Regions from separate parts of the Spongiibacter sp. UBA1325 genome, predicted to be linked through region 2. Evidence: predicted binding sites of a transcription regulator. Region 2 holds the regulator's gene; each other region holds the start of a gene.
What was found. The regulator sigma-54, encoded in region 2, starts transcription at its own class of promoters, with help from an activator protein. The targets are predictions, from matches to a motif close to TGGCACANNNNTTGCNNT.
Positions count from the first base shown of each region.

Region 1 (4,050 bases), on a different contig from region 2:
CTTCCTTGGCGGGGTTGGTGTCGTCGAAACGCAAATGACACTGGCCGCCAAAATGCTCAGCCAGACCAAAATTCAGGCAAATCGACTTGGCGTGACCAATATGTAAAAAGCCATTGGGCTCCGGAGGAAATCGGGTGACCAGTGAACCACTCAGGCGGCCTTCCTCGATATCCTTGCGGATGATGCCGCGCAAAAAGTTATTACCAGTGACGTCTTGTTCACTCATTGAATCGCAAATCTCTTGGTTTATTGCGCCAGTGACAGGCGCACGATGCATAAAGGTTGTCGACGGCAAACGTAGGCCCGGTTTCGCCGCCAATGCAAAAACCGTATTATAGCGGCTTTAATTTCGGCTTATAAGCGAGAATCAACGCAAATGGTTATCTTTAAAACAAATTTTGGTGACATCAAGATCGAACTCGACTTCGAAAACGCGCCCAAGACCGCAGAAAATTTTAAGCAGTACGTTGAGGAAGGCTTTTACGACGGCACCATCTTCCACCGCGTTATCGACGGCTTTATGATTCAAGGCGGCGGTTTCGAGCCCGGCATGAAACAAAAAGCAACCCGCGAGCCCATTGAAAACGAAGCAGATAATGGCCTCAAAAACACTGTTGGCACCTTGGCAATGGCACGCACCATGGACCCACACTCTGCCAGCGCGCAATTCTTTATCAATGTGAAAGACAACGACTTCCTGAACCACAGCGGCAAAAACATGCAGGGCTGGGGCTACGCGGTATTTGGCAAAGTCAGCGAAGGTATGGACGTTGTTGAAAAAATTAAAGCGGTACGCACTACCAGCGCCGCGGGTCATCAAGACGTTCCCGCCGACGATGTGATCATCGAAAAAGCGGAGTGGCAAGGCTAGGCTATGCGCAGTCTGTTTATTTCAGACTTGCACCTTGACGAGCAGCGCCCGGATATCACCCGGGCGTTCTGCCAGTTTCTGCAAGACGACGCCTCCAAGGCGAACGCGCTCTACATTCTTGGCGACTTCTTTGAGAGCTGGCTGGGCGACGATGACAGTAGCCCCCTGATTGAGCAGGTCAAAACCGCCCTCCTCGAACTCAGCAATACCGGCTGCCAAGTGTATTTTATGCACGGCAATCGCGACTTCTTAGTCGGTGATGCATTTTGCCAAGCGGTCTCGGCAACACGCCTCGACGACCCCTGCGTGATCGACTTACTCGGCGAGCCCACGCTGTTGATGCATGGCGATAGCCTATGCACCGGCGACGCCGAATATATGCAGTATCGGGCAATGGCTCGCTCTCCAGAGTGGCAGGCACAGGTGTTAAGCAAAAGTCTTAGCGAGCGCCGCGCCCTCGCCAAACAGCTGCGCGCCGCCAGCAGTGAAGCCAATAGCAACAAGGCCGAAGATATCATGGACGTCACGCCCTCAGAGGTAGAACGCATCATGACCCAGCATCATTGCCAGCGACTGATTCACGGCCACACTCATCGTCCCGCGCGACATGCTTTTACCCTTAACAACAAGCCAGCCGAACGCATCGTACTCGGCGACTGGCACCGCCAAGGCTGGGTGCTCGATTGCAAGGATAGCGAGATCGTACTCCGCGCCTTCGATATCTAAATTGCGCACCACTTTTGGGCGTTTGCGAAAGGCCGCCCCAAACTCGCGCACTTTCTTTTTCACTGGGGCGGTATGGCATGCTCGTCATTAGCGCCCACACTGCACAACGCACCCCGAAAGCCCCCAAGAAGACTGGCATAAGTATTGCTGAGTTACCCCGTATATAACGACCAATACGGTAATATCAGGAACTCTTGGCATGCCCCACCCCACAACGGCAACACCGCCAGAAAAGCCGCGCCTGCGGCTGGGCTTCATCCCTCTCACGGATTGCGCACCCTTGGTCATTGCCTTTGAGAAAGGCTACTTCGCAGCAGAAGGCCTTGACGTTGAGCTTTGCCGGGAAACCTCATGGGCCGCCATTCGCGACAAAGTAGGCTTGGGAATTCTGGATGGGGCGCAGATGCTCGCCTCCATGCCACTGGCCAGCCGACTCGGCATTGGCGGTCCACGTTTCGATTTTGTCAGCGGCATGGTTCTGGATCTCAACGGCAATGCCATTACGCTCAGCAATGAGCTGTTCCAACACCTGGCCGCTATTGACCCCCACTCCGCTCGCTGCCCCAGCGCCGCCGCAGGGGCACTAAAACAGCACCTTCAAGTGCGCGAGGCGTCAGCGGCGCCCTTGCGCTTGGGCATCGTTTACCCCTGCTCAACCCAAAGTTTTGAGCTGCGTTATTGGCTGGCGAGCGCTGGCATCGACCCCGAGCGCGATGTCGAGCTGGTCGTGGTACCACCACCGAAGATGGTTACCGCGTTGAGCGAGGGTAATATCGACGGCTTTTGTGTTGGCGAACCGTGGAATACGCTGGCCGTTCAACAACGACTCGGGCATGTCGTGGCGACCAAATACCAATTGTGGAACAACAGCCCGGAGAAAGTCTTCGCCGTCACTGAGCAATGGAGCCACCATCATCCCAACAGCCACCGAGCAGTGCTTCGTGCACTGCTTCGGGCCTGCCAATGGCTGGATAAAAAAGAGAACCGTCGTCGCGCCGCCAAGATCATTAGTCAAGCTGCCTATATCGCCCTACCCGAGGACACTGTTGCGCTATCACTTCGCGGCTTCTCTCAGCGCCATCACGGGGAAGCCCCGGAAGAGGTGGCCGACTTCCATGTTTTCCACCGCTACTGCGCCAACTTTCCCTGGCTGAGCCACATTGATTGGTACATCTCACAAATGTACCGCTGGCAACTGTTAAAAATGCCCATCAAGCTCGACGACACGGCAAGGGCCATTTTCAAACCCGACTTATATCGCCAGGTCGCCGCCTCCCTGGGAATCGACAGCCCCCAGATCGACCGCAAAACGGAGGGCAATCTGCCTCAGAAAATGCTGTTTTCAGACTCCCAGCAGCTGGGACCCAACCAGTTTATAGATGGAAAAATCATTGGGGTTGGCGGGACCTTAAAGTATCTCGAAGCGCTGCCGCTACCAGAGCCCGAATTGTCGGCACTGCGACTTATGAACCCCCAACAGGCATCGGCACGCGGATGAGAGCACTACTTATCGACCTAGCACCTGAGGACGCCAAGCACTTGGCAACAGCACTCGCTCGCGCCGGCATCGAATGCAGAAGCACGGAAAAGGACAGCGACCTGTACGATGAGCTGGAGCGCTGGCCACCGGAGCTCATTTTCGCCCGCACTGGCTCGCCACGGCGCGATGTGCTCGAACATGTCGCCCACACCCGGCGCGACAGCCCCCAAACCATTATCAGTCTCTTCGGCAGAGCATCTGAGGGGATCGCTCGGCTAGCCGCCGAACTCGATATCAGCCTGTACGCCATCAGCAGCCTTCGCGACAGTTTGCTGCAAGCGTTAATTGATATTGCGATTAGCGAGCTTCACAGCCATCAGCAGTTGCAAACTGAAGTCGCTGCTGCGCAATTTTCATCCAAACAGCGGCTGAAAACCCATGAAGCTATCACCTTCATCGTGGACAACTTCTCACTTGCCCCTCACCAGGCCGAGGCCCTGCTAAAGAAAAATGCACAGCGACAAAACCGCAGTGTTGAAGACTTAGCGGATCAACTGCTCAGCACCGGCTCCATGGGCTAGACCAGCTCAGCCGGCACCTTAGGCTGCGAGCAGCGGCCCGCTATGGAACCGGAACACCTCATCAGGCGTGAGAATCAACTCTTTCTCTCGCTCACAAAACAGCGCGACACGCGGCGCAATGGGCTCGTCTGAATAGCGCTGTGCGAGGCTTAAATAGTCTTTGAAATGCCGGGACTCAGACTTGAGCAGAGAGAGGTAGAATGCACCCAGTTCGTCATCGAGTTCCGGCGCGATCCGCGCAAAACGCTCACAACTGCGGGCCTCTATCAACGCCCCACAGACCAAGATATCCACTAATTTACCGGGATCGCTGCTGCGGCACAGCTCCCGTAAACCATTTGCGTAGCGCGCCGACGAAATATGCCGGTAGGCAACCCCGCGTTTTTTCATTA
Region 1 covers NZ_DBTD01000010.1:95,378-99,427, forward strand. The annotation lists gene B3K78_RS12445 (glutamine--tRNA ligase/YqeY domain fusion protein) at 1-226, opposite strand, end outside; gene B3K78_RS12450 (peptidylprolyl isomerase) at 377-871, shown strand; gene B3K78_RS12455 (UDP-2,3-diacylglucosamine diphosphatase) at 875-1,597, shown strand; gene B3K78_RS12460 (CmpA/NrtA family ABC transporter substrate-binding protein) at 1,797-3,095, shown strand; gene B3K78_RS12465 (ANTAR domain-containing response regulator) at 3,092-3,658, shown strand; gene miaE (MiaE family protein) at 3,677-4,050, opposite strand, start outside.
Region 1: the regulator sigma-54 is predicted to act here: its motif matches at 1,731-1,748, upstream of B3K78_RS12460 (CmpA/NrtA family ABC transporter substrate-binding protein).

Region 2 (4,050 bases):
AACTTTCAGTGTGCTTTGAGAGAGTTCGGCAACGAGTGCGGGCAGCAGTGACACCGGCAGGTTGTCGATGGCGTAAAAGCCTTCGTCTTCGAGCTGGTGCAGCGCCGTGCTTTTGCCCGAACCTGAGCGGCCGCTGAGAATGATAAGCTTCACGCCTAGCTGGCTACCGCACGTTCATAAAGACTGCTGTCGCTGTCTGCGCTGCGAAGCTGCTGGCGGAAAGCGTCATCGTTGAAGGCGTTGGCCAAGCTTGCCAACACTTTAATGTGTTCGTCGTGTGCTTCGGCAGGGACGATCAACGCAAACACTAAGTCCACGGGTTGGTCGTCTATCGCTTCGAAGTCGATAGGCTCGGCAAGTTTAAGCAGCATGCCGGTAATTTCGGTGCACTGCTGGCTGCGACAGTGGGGAATCGCAACCCCGTGCCCGATACCGGTGCTTCCGAGTCGCTCGCGGGCGAGCAGTTCGTTGAACAGTTCGTCGGCGTTGAATTGCGCATTATCCTCACTGACAAAAATAGAAATTTGTTCCAGTAGGCGTTTCTTGCTGCCCACAGACGTACCGCAGTGGGTACGTCCGGGGCTGAGTATTGAATCAAGGGTCATGTTTACGTTTCCGGAACATCCCCGGGCCTTTAGTGGCCCAGGTTTTTCTCCTTGTGTTTAATAAGCTGGCGATCGAGCTTGTCGGTGAGGCTGTCGATGGCCGCGTACATATCCTCTGATTCACAGGTGGCGAACAGATCGGCGCCGGCCACATGTACGGTGGCTTCAGCTTTTTGAACCAGCTTTTCTACTGACAAGGTAACGTCGGTATTGGTGATATTGTCGAAGTGCCGTTGCAGCTTGGCGAGTTTGTTGTTGACGTAATCGCGAAGTGCCGGGGTAACTTCAACATGGTGACCACTGACGGTTATTTGCATATCTTGCTCCTTCATCGCTGAGAACATCCGGCGCCTCCCGGCGCGTTGTTTGGGCCTTTTGGGGCCTTATTAGACCAGTCTTTTCCGTTCGTTAGAGGGCGGAATGACTAGTGATTCCCTGTACTTTGCAATGGTTCGCCGGGCAACTTTGATGCCTTGCTCGGCCAACAGTTGGGTGATTTTGCTGTCGCTTAGCGGTTTTTTGGGATTTTCTGCGGCAATTAATTTTTTGATTAGTGCACGAATCGCCGTGGAGGAGCATTCTCCTCCGGTATCGGTCGAGACGTGGCTGGAGAAAAAATATTTGAGTTCGTAGATGCCTCTCGGGGTATGCATATATTTTTGCGTGGTAACCCGTGAGATCGTCGATTCATGCATGCTCACCGCATCGGCGATGTCGTGGAGCACTAGCGGTTTCATCGCTTCGTCGCCGTACTCCAGGAACCCGCGCTGATACTCAACAATTTTGGTGGCGACTTTCATCAGTGTTTCGTTGCGGCTCTGCAGACTTTTAATGAACCAGCGCGCTTCCTGTAGGTTGTCGCGAATATAGTCTTTGTCGCTGCTGGTGCCGCTGTCTTTGGCGAGCGATGCGTAGTGGCTGTTAATTTGTATTTTCGGGGCAATGTCCGGGTTTAACTCAACCAGCCAGCGGCCTTCTTTTTTGCTGACGAATACGTCTGGTACCACATACTCTGTTTCGTCGTTGCCCACGCAGTCACCAGGAGTGGGGTTCAGCGTTTGAATGAGTGCCAGGGTGTCGCGCAGTTGGTCTTCTTTTAGCCGGCAGCGACGCATGATTTGGTTGTAATCACGGTTGCCGAGCTGCGGCATGTGCTGCTCGACAATCTGCAGCGCTTCAGCCAGGTATGGGGTGTCTGGGGAGAGCTGCCGAAGTTGAATTAACAAGCATTCTTGAAGGTCCTGGCCGCCAACACCGGGGGGGTCAAACTGCTGGATGAGGTGAAGGACTGCATTCACTTCTTCTATTTCGATATTGTCGTCGTCGAAGGCGTCCACCAGCTCTTCGGGGCTGACGGTGAGCCGCCCCTTTTCATCGATCGCGTCGATGATGGCATCGGCGACGATGCGGTCAAGTTCTGAGAGCCGGCTGAGGTTGAGTTGCCAGCGCAGGTGGTCCTGGAGCGACTCTGAGCTGCCGTGGCGATAGTCATTGTTGTAGTCGTCGTCGGCGCTACCGGCCGCGGAGGAGCTTGGTGCAGAGCTTTGGTAGACGTCTTCCCACTGGCTGTCTACCGGCAAATCTTCGGGGATGTCGCTGCGCTCGGCCCATTCACTGTCGGCGTCGTTGCTGGGCGCCTCCTCAGCAGAGGTCGTTTTGCTGTCAGCCTCATTGGCGTTACTTTCGCTCTGGCTGTTGCTGCTCTGGGGTTCCGGGCTGTCGCTGTCTTCCTCTACTTCCAGCAGGGGGTTGGAGTCCAGTGCCGACTGAATTTCCTGTTGAAGGTCGAGGGTGGAGAGCTGTAATAAACGAATCGCCTGTTGCAGCTGGGGCGTCATGGTCAGCTGCTGACCGACTTTTAGCTGGAGCGATTGTTTCATAGGCAATGACTTCTACTACAACCATACCTGAGGGATTAAATGCCGTTATGTAGTCATAAACGACGATGCTTCAGGGTCAGTGTAGTCCCGCAGCCGCACCGCTGCAATAGGCGTTTAAAGCAATTGCTGTGCCGATTTTTTGATCAAAGGGTAAATGTGTCGCCGAGGTAGATGTCCCGCACGATTTGGTTGTTGAGTACGGCCTCGGCATTGCCCTCAGCAACGATGCGACCTTCGCCAACTATGTAGGCTTTTTCGCAGATATCGAGGGTTTCTCGCACATTGTGGTCGGTAATCAGGACGCCGATGCCGCGCGCCTGCAGGTGGCGAATAATTTGCTGAATATCGTTCACCGATATGGGGTCTACCCCGGCAAAGGGCTCGTCGAGCAGAATAAAACTGGGCTCGGTGGCCAGTGCTCGCGCAATTTCTACTCTGCGCCGTTCCCCGCCCGAGAGCGCCATACCCGGCGATTGGCGAATATGGGCAATGTGAAATTCTTGTAGCAGTGCATCGAGCTTTTCTTTGCGTTGCTTGCGATTCAGGTCGCTGCGGGTCTCCAATATCGCCATGATGTTGTCAGCGACGCTCAGCTTCCGAAATATGGATGCTTCCTGAGGGAGGTAGCCGACGCCGTGTTTGGCCCGACCCTGGATGGAAAGTGGTGTCAGGTCTTTGTCGTCGAGCTGAATGCGGCCACGGTCGGCGTTGACGATGCCGACGATCATGTAAAAACAGGTTGTTTTCCCTGCCCCGTTGGGACCCAACAAGCCGACTATTTCACCGCTGTTAATACTCAGGGAGACGTCTTTGATTACCTCTCTGCCTTTGTAGGCTTTAGCGAGGTTGCTGGCTTTCAATACGGGCATGTTAGCGGGGAGTCTCCGGGGTGTCGGGGGTGGTGCTTGGCGCGGGGCTATCGGTATCACTCACGCCCTGCTGAGGCTGTAGGGTCATTTGTACCCTGCCATCGAGTTTGTGGCTGCCGCCATCGGCAATGACCATTTGCTTGCGCCCGCTGTATACAATGCGATCGCCACTGATCTTTGAGCCTTGATGTCGGATGGTGGCATCTTTTTGCAGCAGGATTTCCTCGGCATTTAGGCTGTATTCTATGAGTCGAGCACTGGCGACCACGACGCCTTCCCCGGCGCGGGGTTGTTGCTCAAAATGGGCGGGGCTGCCATGGGCAATAACCTTGGTTACTTTTCTGTCAGCCTCGACAATAATCAGCTTGTCTGCACGAATAATCAGGCTGCCCTGCGACATATTGACGTTGCCCGTGTAAATGCCGCGATTGTTTTCATAGGTGGCTTTGTCTGAGCTGAGGTTGATGGCCTGGCGGCGATCATCGGGCAAGCCATGCACGCTGCTGGCGAGGCAGAGCAGGGCGCTAATAGCGAAGGTGGGTAGATTATTGCGGTTCATAGTATCCTTTTACCTTCGCGAGCAGCTCGACTTTCTCGTTAACGAGGTCGGCCGTCATGCCCTCCGACTGGGTTTCGCCATTGGGTAGTTGCAGTCGCAGTGGCTGATCCGTCGCAACCAGGCTTTGCTCCAGGTCA
Region 2 covers NZ_DBTD01000001.1:27,685-31,734, forward strand. The annotation lists gene rapZ (RNase adapter RapZ) at 1-153, opposite strand, end outside; gene ptsN (PTS IIA-like nitrogen regulatory protein PtsN) at 156-605, opposite strand; gene hpf (ribosome hibernation-promoting factor, HPF/YfiA family) at 635-922, opposite strand; gene B3K78_RS00155 (RNA polymerase factor sigma-54) at 992-2,485, opposite strand; gene lptB (LPS export ABC transporter ATP-binding protein) at 2,629-3,354, opposite strand; gene lptA (lipopolysaccharide transport periplasmic protein LptA) at 3,356-3,913, opposite strand; gene lptC (LPS export ABC transporter periplasmic protein LptC) at 3,900-4,050, opposite strand, start outside.

Region 3 (4,050 bases), on a different contig from region 2:
AATCCTGTTGAAAGGCGCTTGTTGGGGCCATACCCCTGAGATGAATTTCGAAGCGGCGTCCCGGTGCTTCTCCAAACAGATAGTTTCTTGTGTAGCCTGGCGTGGCGAAAAGAAATGGGTCGAAGGGGAAGTCGCCAAGGCGCTCTGATGGCACGCCTGTTTGCAGTGTGATCGTGGCACTAAAACGCATTTGTATGTTCGAACCGCAGCCGGGCTCGGTGCGGTAGTAGCGGCAGTTTTCCCCCGGGGTGGTGTATTGGTGAAGATCCTCTGCGATGATCACAATGGCGTCATCTTGATCTGGCTCCATGACGCTGGCTTGTGGAAGGCCGTTGATCGATAGGTGGCTCAGTGCTTCGATAACATCGTCGCGGTTAAGTCCGGGAAGGCGGAAAGCAAAGCCATTGTGGTAACTCGCGCCATGGGCGACGATTTCCCCTTCTATCTCGATATGGGTCAGCGAGTCGCCGAGTTGGTGTTTGGCTAAGCGGTATTGAATGACCACATCATTCATATCGTAGTCGCCCATCAGCGGCCAATTATCCTCAAAGGCCAGTGTCGCGCGGTCGTTTTCACCGGGGTAAAAAATGGTGGTGGCGGGCTGTTCTGCAATCTCAATGGCGTAATCTTCCACCTCGCCGTCGGGTGCACCGCCCTGACTGGTCAGCCCGGGTGTGGTACTCAAGCGAAAGCGCATCCAGCTTTCACCGATCGCTGCATCGGTGGGGGCGGTATAGGAGAGCATTGCCGTTCCGGCCGCGACTGGATGGTCCACCAACCACTGTTCGTCGCCGCTGAAATTGCCGTCGCCATTCCAATCCGCCCAGGCACTGAGCAAACCTGCGCCGCTGCTTTCAACTGACACTAATGCGCTTTTCCCACGCAGAGGCGTATTAAGAAAGGCAACGCCATCATTCTCGGTTGTCGCGTTGCCTAGTTCGGACAGCTTGGCATCGGCTTCGTAGCTGATGCTCGCGCCCAGATAGAGCTCGCCGTTGCCCTTGGCATGGCGGGCACCGTTGTTTTGCAGCGAGCTAGCATAGCTGTCCGGAGCGCTGCCGAAATCCGCGATGGCGATGCCGCTGGTAACGATAGGGGCCAGCGCACACCGGGCGCCATCGTTGTTGCTGGAGGCCGGGCCGGAGGCAAAGCGAACGGCTTTCGGCGTGCTTTGTGAAACGTCAATTTGGAAAATGAGGCCATCGTTGTTGCGGGAAATATAGAGGTTGCCATCAACGTCGAAATAGGCGGCGCCAAACGTTCCTGATTCGCCGGTATTGCCGAGCTTTTCAGCGGTGTTGTTCGAAATATCTATCTTCCAAAGTGCGCCTTGGTTATCCACGGCATAGACCATGCCGTTGCTGGGGTGGAAGGCCATATCGTAAATCTTGAGATTCAGTGCCGCGCCGGAAATAACTTTCTGCAGCGATAGATAGTCATCGCTGAGACTGTCCAACGAGAGCCGATACAGACCGTAATCGCTACCGCTTCGGTAGAAGTAGTAGGCGTTTTCCGTGGGCGATATATCACCGACAAAAAAACTTAAGCCCTGCATATTGGCATTGAGTTCCGCCACGCTGTTGTCAGCGCCAAGGCGGCTGATAGAGCCCGTTTCGTAGTTGTAGGCGTAGAGATAGCTGTCACTTAAATTGAAGGCGAGGGCATTCATTTTGGCACTCGTCCAACCCGGCGTGCTCAGCGGCTTACTGAAGCCGGTGGCGAGATCGACGCTGTACAGCTGCGCCACCCTGTCTTGAATAAGAAAGGCCTCCCCGGGGCAGCGCTCAAAGGGCAGGGCATACGTCAGCGAGGTGGTGCATGAAAGCAGGCTTACAAGGCCCAGAATTTTGCGTTTCATATTGGTCATCACTTATTCGTTGGCAGATGTCCTACTAATCGCAAAATTGATACCAATTAAAAAATCCTTTTATTTCATGGGTTTGGGGTTTTTGGCGGGAAGCTCTATCGGTTTTTCGCAAATTGCGACGCTAAATGCGTAGTCCCTCGCTCAAGTGGGCGGTGTTGTGAACCGAGTGGCGCTGAGGGCGGGCCTGGTCCGGCAGGCACAAAAGTGTGGAGGTTAGGTGCTTCAGTTGGGGTTAAGGCAAACCTGATTAGGCTAAAAACTCTAATGGAGGATATAGCGATGAACAAGACAGGTAGAGTGTCGTCAGAAAACCATCTATTGGCGGCGGTGGTCGTGTTGTTGGTCGGCACAATGGCATTGCCAAGCCAGGCGCGTGCCGACAATGCTGAGGTTGCTGCCGCGGTGTTGCTGGGTGCCGCAGTGGTTTACGCCGCGCACGATAGCGACGCCAGATATGTGCACCGTCACCATGCACATTGTGGTCACCGGGTGGCGAAGCACCCTAATTACCGGCGCGGTTATCAGCATGCCTATCGATCCGGCTATCGAGATGGCTACGATGATGGCGCTTACGATTACAGCCGCCCCCACTATGGCAAACACCATCACAAACGCGACTATTGGCGTCACCACAGCAGCCGCTACGACCGGCACTATCACAAGGGCGGCCACCGTCCCCACAAAAACCACCGGGTTCATGGTAAGGGTAATGACTGGAACACGCGGGTGATTATTCGCGAATACTAATGCGCCTTTGCTGCCATGTGTGACGGCGCTTGCGGCCTTGCGGGCGGCCTGCCAGACAGCTGCTAGACTCAGGTTGAGCGGCGTGTCTGGCAGGCCGCTTTGCTTTTTTGCAGAGTGAGACCGTTGATATGACTAACCTGAACATTAGGCAGCAATTACTCAAGCGTATCGCAACGGTTGCGGATAAACAGCTGGATGGGAGTGACGCGAAGGTTTTTCGTCAGTTTCTCGATCAGGTGGTACATGTTCACCCTGACGAGAGCCAGCTGAGTTGGGAAGCTGATGCTAACTTCGGTTTGTTATATGGCTTGTATGACTTTGTCTCCCAGCGCGCTGAATCGGAGTCATTGGTCAAAGTCTTTAATCCGGACCTGGAAAGCGACGGTTGGTTAAGTAAGCACACCGTAATCTACTACTGCCAGCCCGATCGCCCATTTCTCGTTGATTCTCTGCGTATCGCGTTGAATAACTCCAATCTCAATGTGCACGTGTTTGAGAGCAACTTAATGTGGGTTGAACGCAGCCCTGAGGGAATATTGGAGTCGCTCTCGACGAGTCGCAATAGTGACGCCTGTTGCGAAAGTGTCGGCTATGTATTGATAGACACCTGCAGTGATCAGGGCGTGCTTCATGCATTGACTTCCGATCTGCGCACCGCCAGTGACGACGTTGAGCGAGTTGTCGAGCACTTCCCGGCGATGCTTGAGCGTTTGCAGGCCTGTATCGACGAAAGTGAGCGAACCTTTGGGGAGGATAACGAAGAGGCCGTGTTTCTGCGTTGGCTGCGCGATGGCAATTTCACGTTTTTGGGGATGTCGGACTTTCTTCTCTCCAGCCAAAATGATCAACCCTACATTGCCGAGGTACCGGATAATCAGTTGGGCCTAATGGGTAAGCGCGCGCCACTGCCCGCTGTTGCCTTGACTGAATTGTGCCAGGGCTTTGCCGACTTCTACGCCCAGCGATCGGCATTGGCGTTTACGAAAACCTCGCAAAAATCGACGGTACACCGCCACGTTTACGCCGACTATATCGTGATAAAACGTTTCAATGAGCAGGGCCAGGCGGTTGGTGAGACAAGGGTGCTCGGCCTGTATACCGCAGGTATGTACTACCACAGTGTCGAGCGAATACCGCTACTGCGCAGCAAGGCGCAATGGTTGCGACACCACTCCCAGCTTGATGGCGCCAGCCACAATGGCAAAACCTTCGCGCTGATCATTGAGCGCCACCCCAGAGACGAGCTCATTCAGGCTGAGCAAAGCGACCTGCTCGACGCGCTCCTGGCAATTTGGAAAATTTACGAGCGGCGCGCAGTGAAATTGGTGCTGCGCGTTGATCGCTTTGAAAAATTCGTGAGCTGCATCGTTTACTTGCCGCGCGAAGCGGTAAAGATGGAAAAGGACATCGAACGACTGCTTGGGCAAGCCATTGGC
Region 3 covers NZ_DBTD01000004.1:219,455-223,504, forward strand. The annotation lists gene B3K78_RS03890 (LruC domain-containing protein) at 1-1,858, opposite strand, end outside; gene B3K78_RS03895 (hypothetical protein) at 2,147-2,614, shown strand; gene B3K78_RS03900 (NAD-glutamate dehydrogenase) at 2,743-4,050, shown strand, end outside.
Region 3: the regulator sigma-54 is predicted to act here: its motif matches at 1,896-1,913, upstream of B3K78_RS03890 (LruC domain-containing protein).